3 regions of the Rhizobium sp. NZLR11 genome follow, and region 2 is predicted to be linked to each of the others. Evidence: predicted binding sites of a transcription regulator. Region 2 holds the regulator's gene; each other region holds the start of a gene.
The links. The regulator LexA, encoded in region 2, represses DNA repair genes until DNA is damaged. The targets are predictions, from matches to a motif close to TGTTCNNNNTGTGTTCNG.
Positions count from the first base shown of each region.

Region 1 (3,236 bases), on a different contig from region 2:
TCCCCGATCAGGGCGGCGGTCGGGGACCGGGTCCGGCGGATGGTGGCGGTCAGGCCCATCCGCGGGAATTGCGCTCGGAGCTCGAAAACAGGGCGGTTTCTCGATGGGCCGATGCGCAAGCTTCAAGCAATTGCAGGAAAAGTGCCTTGCGGTTTTCCCAGGCAAGGCGCGAAGCGCCTTTGCCAAGAATTGCGTAAAAAGTCAGGTCAATTCCAGGAAAAGTGCCTTGCGGTTTTCCCCGGGGCAAAGCGCGAAGCGCTGTTGCCCAGAATTGCGTAAAACAAACGGTTACAGCAGTGACAGTTGCACGCCGCTACCATCAGGCGGCACGAACAGGTCGTCGCGCAATGGCATGCCGCGTCGCGTCAGGCCGAAACGTCTTGCCGCCATTTCAAAGCGCCGGGCGATCTGCCAGGCATAGGGACCGGCGCCCTTCATACGTTTGCCGAATTCGGCATCATAATCCTTGCCGCCGCGCATCGAGCGCACCAGCGACATCACATGCCGGTAACGATCGGGGTAGTGCTGCAGCAGCCAGTCGCGAAACAGCGGGCTGACCTCGAGCGGCAGCCTCAGTATGACATAACTCGCCTCGGCTGCGCCGGCAGCCTTGGCCGATTCGAGGATGCGTTCCAGCTCGTGATCGTTCAGCGCCGGGATCAGCGGGGCGGCCATCACAGCCGTCTGGATGCCTGCTTCCGACAGCGTGTGAATGGTCTCCAGCCGGCGCGGCGGCGTGGCGGCGCGAGGCTCCATCGTCCGGGCAAGCTTGCGGTCGAGCGTGGTCACGGAGATGCCGACGCGCACCAGGTTCTTCGCCGCCATATCCTGCAGAATATCGAGATCCCTCAGGATCATCGCCGACTTGGTGACGATCGATACCGGATGGTTCGCCTTGTTCAAGACCTCAAGAATGCCGCGCATGACGCGCCACTCCTTCTCGATCGGCTGATAGGGGTCGGTATTGGTGCCGATCGCGATCGCCCGCACCTTATAACCCGGCTTGGCGAGTTCCCGCTCCAGCAGTTTTGCCGCATCCGGCTTGGCAAAGAGCTTCGTCTCGAAATCGAGCCCCGCCGAGAGCCCCATATAGGCATGTGTCGGCCGGGCGAAACAATAGATGCAGCCATGTTCGCAGCCACGATAGGGATTAATCGAACGGTCGAAGGGAATATCCGGCGATTCGTTGCGGGTGATGGCCGTGCGGGGTTTCTCGATCTGCACGTCGGTCTTGAACGGCGGAAGCTCTTCCAGCGTCTGCCAGCCGTCATCGATGGTTTCCCGCTGCAGCGCCTCGAACCGCCCGGTCGGGTTCAGTCCCGCCCCACGCCCGCGCCGCCGATCGACCTCGATCCGCAGGCCGGAAGACACCATCATCGCATCGGCAATATCTGCTGTGTTGGCAGGCGCGAATGCGGCCTGCCCTGCCAGGGACTGCTCTCTCATCGGATTCTCCCGTGACGGAAAGGCATCGCTCCCGCCCGTTTTGATGATTAAATTCCTATCCGCAAAACAAGAACAATGCAAGAACAAAATGCGGAAAACGCCGCTGGCAAAATTTTGTGCGGCGCATTATGAATAGGCAATGTTGACGGTTGTTCTCGAATGTCAGGATCAGGAATCTGAGCTGGCGCAGACCCTATCGGTATTGGTGGCAGGCGCGGTGGAGGGGCTCGTCAGCGATGTGGTCGTGCTTGATCACGGCTCGCGCGACGGCACCTCGCGGGTCGCCGACGCCGCCGGCTGCCGTTTTCATTCGCAGTGGGATATCAAGGACATCGTCCGCTCGGCCCGCGGCGAATGGCTGCTTTTCGTCGAGCCGGGCGCCAGACCCCAGGCCGGCTGGATCGACGAGATCGCCGAATATGTCGCGCTGAACAAGCTGCCGGCGCGTTTCACCGCCTCGCGCGGCTACCGGCGCCCGTTCCTCCGCCGCCTCGGCCGCGCCGTGCCGCCGCTGGAGCTTGGTTTGCTGATGCCGAAGAAACAGGCGCTCGCCGCTGCCCATAGCGGCATGCGCCTTGCTGAGTTCGCCAAGGGTCAGAAGCCACGCAAGCTCGCGAGCGAACTGATTCCCTCCTGGGTCGCCAGAGCCGCGCGGTAATATTCGCGCTCCTCCCGTCATCGCGCAAAGATGGCGCCCAATGGAATTTTGCGCTATAATTCGTCGATGGCGCCGCCGAAGCGCCTCGCTTCGCAACGGATGGCCATGGAATGCCGGTGGACGGCAGAACAGGTCAGCGAAAATCTCCTCTTCTGCCGGGGTCCCGGCGAAAGGAGGTGCGTCATGGCACACGGTATGGTCTACGGCCTGCTGGCCGTCATATTGCCGACATTGATGATCGCGCATCCGCATTCGGCAGCATCGCAGACGATGCTCAGTTGCGCAGGCCGATCCGACGTCGTCAATTTCCTTGACAGGAACTTCGCTGAAAAGCTGACGGCAGTCGGCCTGGTCAACCAGAACGCCGTTCTCGAGGTCTATGCCGCCGAAAGCGGAACCTGGACGCTCGTCGTCACGGATGTTCATGGCATCAGCTGCATCCTGCTGTCGGGTGATAGCTGGGAAACGATGCCCGCTTTGCCGGGCCTTGCCATATAGCGAATTCAAAAGCGCGGCCCGCTTTAGTTGTTTTATGAATGTCGGTATCCCGGAACCGCGGCACACTCCCGGGCGACATGCATTATTTCGCCGCGCCGCGTTTCAAATGCTCGTCCAGACGCGGCATGATTTCGACGAAATTGCACGGCGCGCTGCGGTAGTCGAGCTGCCCTTTCAAAATGCCGTCCCAGGCATCCCGGCAGGCGCCGGGCGAGCCCGGCAGCGCGAAGATGAAGGTGGCGTTTGCAACGCCTGCCGTAGCGCGCGACTGGATCGTCGCCGTGCCGATCTTCTCATAGGAGATGCGGTGGAAGATGGCGGAAAAGCCGTCCATGCGCTTTTCGAACAAAGGTTCCAGCGCCTCAGGCGTCACATCGCGGCCGGTGAAGCCGGTGCCGCCGGTGGTGATGACGACGTCGATCTCGTCCCGTTCGGTCCAGGCCTTCACCCGGGCTGCAATTTTCTCCCGATCGTCAGGCACGATCGCTCGGTCGACCAGCCTGTGGCCCGCCTCGGTAATTCGCTCCGCCAGCGTGTCGCCTGACTTGTCCGTCTCCGGAGTGCGCGTATCCGAAACTGTGAGAATCGCGATGCCGACGGCGATGAAGGGCCGCTTTTCTTCCAGACCAGCCAT
Region 1 covers NZ_JABDWD010000042.1:925-4,160, forward strand. The annotation lists gene HJB83_RS33310 (PA0069 family radical SAM protein) at 289-1,446, opposite strand; gene HJB83_RS33315 (glycosyltransferase family A protein) at 1,586-2,104, shown strand; gene HJB83_RS33320 (hypothetical protein) at 2,288-2,602, shown strand; gene moaB (molybdenum cofactor biosynthesis protein B) at 2,685-3,236, opposite strand; gene HJB83_RS33330 (4-(cytidine 5'-diphospho)-2-C-methyl-D-erythritol kinase) at 3,236-3,236, opposite strand, start outside.
Region 1: the regulator LexA is predicted to act here: its motif matches at 1,515-1,532, upstream of HJB83_RS33310 (PA0069 family radical SAM protein).

Region 2 (3,236 bases):
GTAGCATTGGCGACCGCATACGATCGATCCTGCCCGGCGACACCGGCGCTTTTGCCGCTGCTTTGGTGACCGACGAGCGACGCGCCATCTCGAATGCGACGACGGAGGCGCTGCGCCAGTCCGGCCTTGCTCATATTGTCGCGATCTCCGGCCTCAACATGGCGCTGTCGGCCGGCATCTTCTTCGTCGGCTTCCGGATGCTGCTCAGCCTTTTTCCGGGCGTCGCTCAGGCCTATCCGACAAAGAAGATCGCCGCCGCCGGCGCGCTCAGCGCCGTCACCGCCTACTACCTGATTTCCGGCTTCGGGGTCTCGGCCGAACGTGCCTTCATCATGATGGCGATCATGCTGGTCGCCGTCTTCTTCGACCGGCCGTCGATCAGCCTGCGCAATGTCGTTCTCTCGGCGCTCGTCATCATCGCCATTTCGCCGTCCGAAGTCTTGGGCCCGAGCTTCCAGATGTCCTTTGCCGCGACATTGGCACTCGTATCGGGTTATCAACTGTGGAAGGACCGGCGCGTCCGCGAAAACGCCTTGCTGAAACTGCCGGTCTTCCGACCGGTCGTTGCCGTCGCCGGCTTCTTCGGCGGCGTCTTCCTGACCTCGCTGATCGGCGGTTTTTCCACGGCGCTGTTTTCGATCGAACATTTTCATCGCCTGACCGCTTACGGGCTGCCGGCAAATCTCGCGACGATGCCGATCATCTCCTTCATCGTCATGCCGGCCGGGCTGCTGGCGATGTTGCTCATGCCGTTCGGTCTGGACGTTCCGCTCTGGAAGGTGGTCGGCCTCGGCCTCGACCTGGTGATTGCGGTCGCCAAAACGGTGTCCGGTTGGGGCGGTGATATCGGCATCGGCCGCTTGCCGGCTTGGTATTTCGCTGTCGCCGTGGCCGGCTTTCTGCTGCTGACGCTGCTGCGCACCCGGCTGCGCCATATCGGCACATCGATTATCGCCGTCTCTACGCTCGGCGTGCTGCTTCTGCCGCTTCCCCGGGCGCCGGATCTGGTGATTTCGGAGGATGGCAGTCTCGTCGCAGTGGTCGCGGCTGCGGCAATCGCTTCCAACCGCGAAAACCCGCCGGATTTCATCTTCGATCAGTGGCAGAGAGCACTTGTCCTGCCGACGCATTTCCCGCCGAAAATGCTGGATGGTCCCGCTGTCCCGCCGGAGGGAGACGACCGCCGCGTCAGGCTTTCCCGCGATCAGCAGAATGAAGCGAGGGCGGCGATGCGGGCGGCTGTCGCCGGTGGTGAAGCAAACCGCTTTTCCTGCGTCAAAAAGGCCTGGTGCACATCAAGGCTCGGCAATGGTCATGTGGTTGCCGTCATCGACAACGCTGCCTATCTCGGTCCGGCTTGCGACGCGGCGGATATCGTCGTGACGTCGGTCCGCCTGCGGTTCAACAGCTGCCGATCAGGAGCGACGCTCTTTACCGGTGAGACGCTGCGCAGGACTGGCTCCGTCGAGCTGCGCTTCGCCGATGCCGGCCTGGAGGTCGTGACCGCATTCGAAACCCTGTCGCGCCCATGGAAGCGCCATCGCGCCTATGACTGGCGCAGCAACAGTTTTGCCGAATCCGGCCTCTCCAATGTCAGTGATAGCGGCGAATGAGGCCGACGAGCTTGCCCTGCACCTTGACGCGGTCCGGCCCGAAAATCCGGGTCTCATAAGCCGGATTGGCAGCCTCCAGCGCGATCGAGGCGCCCTTGCGGCGGAAACGTTTGAGCGTCGCTTCTTCGTCATCGACCAGGGCAACGACAATGTCGCCGGGACTTGCGGTGCTGCCGTTGCGGATGATTACCGTGTCGCCGTCGAAGATGCCGGCGTCGATCATCGAATCGCCCTTGACCTCCAGCGCATAATGTTCGCCGGAGCCGAGCATGTCTGCGGGAACGACGATGTCGTGGGTGTTATTCTGGATCGCCGAGATCGGAACGCCGGCAGCGATCCGGCCCATGACCGGCACGGAGACGGAGTTGCCGTTATCGGCGACCGGTTTTGCAGGAGCGGCGGCGGCGACCGGCTGCGGCTTGCCGAGGCTGCCCTCGATGACGCTTGGCGAAAAGCCGCGCCGGGGCTGGATGCTCGGGCTGTAGGCCTCCGGAAGCTTGATGACCTCGAGCGCCCGGGCGCGGTTCGGTAGGCGGCGAATGAAGCCACGCTCTTCAAGCGCTGTGATCAAACGATGAATGCCGGATTTCGAGGCCAGATCCAGGGCATCCTTCATTTCGTCGAAAGAGGGCGGAATGCCGGATTCCTTCATGCGCTCATGAATGAAAAGCAGGAGCTCCTGTTGTTTGCGCGTGAGCATCGACGTGTGACCCCTTGATTGAAACAAATCCAGAACAGAACACTATATGTTCCATATGTGTTCCGCAAGTAGCTAAATTTCCGTAAAACTTGCCGCCAACTCGTTGAGTTTTTTATTTTCATTCGCCGGATTGGCGCACATGTCTTGCATTGAAGGTGGCGCTGTCGCACCCTCTTGGCGTTTCAGGGAGGGATATCATGAACGAGCACTCGGCCAAACCGCACCCGCTGGATCATGTCGTGCTGCCCGTTGTCAATATCGACCTGGCGCGCGAAAGGCTCGGCAAGCTTGGCTTCACCGTTGCCGCCGATGCCCGCCATCCCTTCGGAACGGAGAATGCCTGCGTCTTCTTTGCCGACAAGACCTATCTGGAGCCGCTCGGTATCGCCAGCCGCGAGGAGAGCGAGGCATCGGCGCGGCAAGGCAATGTCTTCACCGCCCGCAATCGGGCCTTCCGCTTCCGCTGTGGCGAGGAGGGGCTTTCGGCGGTGGCGTTCGGCACCGGGGATGCCGGCCGCGCTCATCGGAGCTTCGTCGGCAGCGGATCGAGCGCCGGCGACATGCTGCAGTTCAGCCGGCCGATGAAAATGCCGGACGGTTCCGAGACCATGGCCGGCTTCAAGCTGGCCTTTGCCGCTGAGTTGCGCGCGCCGGATTTCTTCCTCTTCTGTGTTGAGCGCATCAATCCTCTGCCGGCCGATCGCGGTGCGCTAGAGACGCATGCCAATGGCGTCACCGGCATTGCCGAGATCGCGCTTTGCGCGCCGGACCCCTCTGCATTCGCCGCCTTCGTCAGCCTTGCAACGGCGCAATCGGCCGTCGAGAAAACCGGTTTCGGCGTTAATATCGCGGCGCCGAATGCGAAAATCAGCCTGATGACGCCGGAAGGGCTGGAGGCCTATTTCGAGATCGCCGTCGCATCC
Region 2 covers NZ_JABDWD010000022.1:40,637-43,872, forward strand. The annotation lists gene HJB83_RS28230 (ComEC/Rec2 family competence protein) at 1-1,613, shown strand, start outside; gene lexA (transcriptional repressor LexA) at 1,594-2,313, opposite strand; gene HJB83_RS28240 (VOC family protein) at 2,511-3,236, shown strand, end outside.

Region 3 (3,236 bases), on a different contig from region 2:
CTTCTTTTTCCTCTCTGCAAGGCAAGCATGGCTTTTTGTTGTTCTGCGCGTCGTTCCGGGGCGGGCTGCTTGCTTCGGCCTTCAAAGCTTGGCACTAATTCAGCCATGAGCCGAAACCCAGCGACCCGCTCCGTCCGCCTGCGCCGTTCGGTGCTGAGTGTGCCCGCCATCAATCTGCGTGCCCTCGAAAAGACCCATGCGGTCGATTGCGATGCGGTGATCTTCGATCTCGAAGATTCCGTGGCGCCGGAAAAGAAGGGGCAAGCGCGGGAAAACCTGAGGCGCTTCTTTTCGGATCGGCCGCTCGAAAACAAGGAGCGGATTATCCGCATCAACAGCCTGTCATCGGATTTCGGGCCGGCGGACATGGAGCTGGTGACGGCGCTTGGTCCCGATGCTGTGCTGCTGCCGAAGGTCGACGAGCCGCAGGATATCACTGATATCAGCGACTTTCTCTTCGAAGCGGATGCAGCGGAAGATCTGCGCATCTGGGCGATGATCGAGACGCCGCGCGGCATCCTGAATGCAGCGGCAATCGCGGAAGCGGGACGCACGACGGGCTCGCGGCTCGATTGCCTCGTCGTCGGGCTCAACGACCTGCGCAGGGAAACGGGCGTGCTGGCCCAGCCGGGGCGGACCTATCTCGTGCCATGGCTGATGCAGGTCGTCCTGGCGGTCAGCGCTTACGGGCTCGATGCAATCGACAGCGTCTTCAACGATTTCAGGGACGAACAGGGTTTCGATGCCGAATGCCTGCAGGGCCGGGCCATGGGTTTTGCCGGCAAGATGCTGATCCACCCCACCCAGATCGAGCCTGCCAACCGCCATTTCGGCCCGGATCCGGCGGCCATTGCGGAAGCAGAGGCGATCATATCAGCCTTTGCCGACCCCGCTTCCGATGGTTTGAACGTCATCAATTCAGGTGGGCGGATGATCGAGCGGCTGCATCTTGTCCAAGCCGAAGCTCTGGTTCATAAAGCTCGCCTGATTTCTGCAAGAAAGCCCGCCTGATGAAACTCTACCGCTTCCTGACCGGTCCCGACGATGCTTCCTTCTGCCACAAGGTCACCGCCGCCCTCAACAAGGGCTGGTCACTGGAGGGCTCGCCGACATATGCCTTCAATGCCGCGACCGGCGCGATGCAGTGCGGCCAGGCCGTCGTCAAGACTGTCGAAGGCAAGGATTACCATCCCGAGGTGAAGCTCTCCGAGCAATAGCTCGTTCTGCCGGACACCCGGCTTCAGCGATCGGCGGCTTCCTCGGCGCTTTCCTCGATCCGCTCCATATCATCGTCGCTCAGCCCGAAATGGTGGCCGATTTCGTGGATCAGGACGTGGGTGATGATGTCGCCGAGCGTCTCGTCATTCTCAGCCCAGTAATCGAGAATAGGCCGCCGATAGAGGCGGATGCGGTTGGGCATCTCGCCGGTTTCCACTGTGAAACGTTCGGAAATGCCCCTGCCCTCGAAAAGACCAAGCAGATCGAAAGGGGTTTCCAGCGCCATGTCCTCGAACACGTCGTCATCGGGGAAATCTTCGATCTCGATCGTCAGGTTGGTGGTCAGCTGGCGGAATTCTTCCGGCAGATGGCTGTAGGCCTCCATGGCCAGCGACTCGAAGGCGCTTATCGTCGGCGCATGGCGGTCCCGCCAATCATCGCTCTGGTCTATGCGGGCCATGAATAATCCTTCCTTTGCGGGCCATATAGAACCTTTATCGCCGATTTTCGAGTGCGGAATCAAAGGCAGGAATAAATTCATATAAAATGGCCGTTGACTCTTCATTAGCTCTCTGGAATCTATAAGAACATAACAGGAACAAGACGGATTGGAGAAACGCCATGGCGCAGCACGCCCTGGCGCGCGAGCGGCTTTTTGCGCTCCGCGAAACCATCGCCAGACTAGAGGGGAAGCCGGCGCCGGCGCTTGCGGCGGCCGAGCGGGAAACCCTGGCGGAAGGCGGCAAGGCGCCCCGGAGATGCATTCTGCCGCCGCTGGCGTTTGGGGTGGAATGTCTTGATGAGGCGCTGGAAGGCGGTCTGCCGCTCGATGCAATCACCGAATTCCGCTCGATTTTGTCTCGCGATGCAGGTGCTGCCAGCGGGCTGGCAATGGCTGTCGCAGCGCGGCTGCAGAAGCAGGAAGCGGATGCCGGCAGGCTTTCGCCGTTCCTCTGGATCGGCGATGCTGTCGGCACGCTGGAGGCCGGCCGTCCCTATGCCCCCGGGCTTCTGGATTTCGGGCTGAGCCCGGAGCGGTTTCTCCATGCGGCGCCGCGCAAGCTGGACGAGGCGCTCTGGCTGGTGGAGACGGCGGTGGAAAGCGCTGCTTTTTCGGCCGTCATCTTCGAAGTGCGCGGCAATCCCGCCCATTTCGGTCTGACCGAAAGCCGCAGGCTCAGCCTTCGGGCGCGTGCTGCCCGCCGTCCGCTCTTTATTGTCCGTCAAGCCGGGGCGGAGGAGGCGAGCAGCGCGGCCTTCCGTCTGCATGTCGAGCCGGCCCCGTCCGGTCTGCGGCCATTGCCGGATGGATCGAAGCTTTCCGGCAGCATCGGCAATCCGATTTTCCGTCTGACGCTGGAGAAGAGCCGTAACCCGGCCCCGCTCTCCTTTTTTCTGGAGTGGAACCCCCATGAACGCGAATTTCTCCCTGTCGCCGAACCAAACCTCGTTCGTCCTCCAAGCGAACAGTCAACGGATTCTAGCGCTCAGCTTCCCGCATCTGCCAACGGACCGAATCGCCCGCAGGCGGTGGGGGCTCTCCTGGCGTTCGAAAGGGCGTCCTGAGACGCCGCCTATCGTCTGTTCCGGCAAGCTCAACAATGCGATGCGGCTGACGGCTCTGGACGAGTTGGCCGAGAGGCTGGGCCTGAAGAAGGAGCAGGGCGTTGCCGAAGCGCGCGCCATGTACCCATTGCTCGAGGTCGCGGAAGAGGATCCGGAGGCCGACCGCCGGTTGCTGGAGGCCATTGCCGACTGGTGCGACCGCTATACGCCGCTGGTGGCGTTCGACGGCAAGGACGGCCTGTTTCTGGATATTAGCGGCTGCGCCCATCTCTTCGGCGGGGAAAAGACGCTTCTCAAGGATGTGCTGTCGCGGCTTTTTCATATGGGGTTCGATGCGCGCGGGGCGATCTCGTCGTCGCCAGGCCTTTCCTGGGCCGCGTCGCGCTTCGGGCAAGGCGGCGTGATCGAGGACGAGGAAACGGAGCATGTGCTGCTGCCCTTGCCGGTCGCGG
Region 3 covers NZ_JABDWD010000006.1:112,086-115,321, forward strand. The annotation lists gene HJB83_RS12595 (CoA ester lyase) at 106-1,011, shown strand; gene HJB83_RS12600 (DUF1737 domain-containing protein) at 1,011-1,217, shown strand; gene HJB83_RS12605 (metallopeptidase family protein) at 1,241-1,678, opposite strand; gene HJB83_RS34080 (ImuA family protein) at 1,840-2,784, shown strand; gene HJB83_RS12610 (DNA polymerase Y family protein) at 2,795-3,236, shown strand, end outside.
Region 3: the regulator LexA is predicted to act here: its motif matches at 1,802-1,819, upstream of HJB83_RS34080 (ImuA family protein).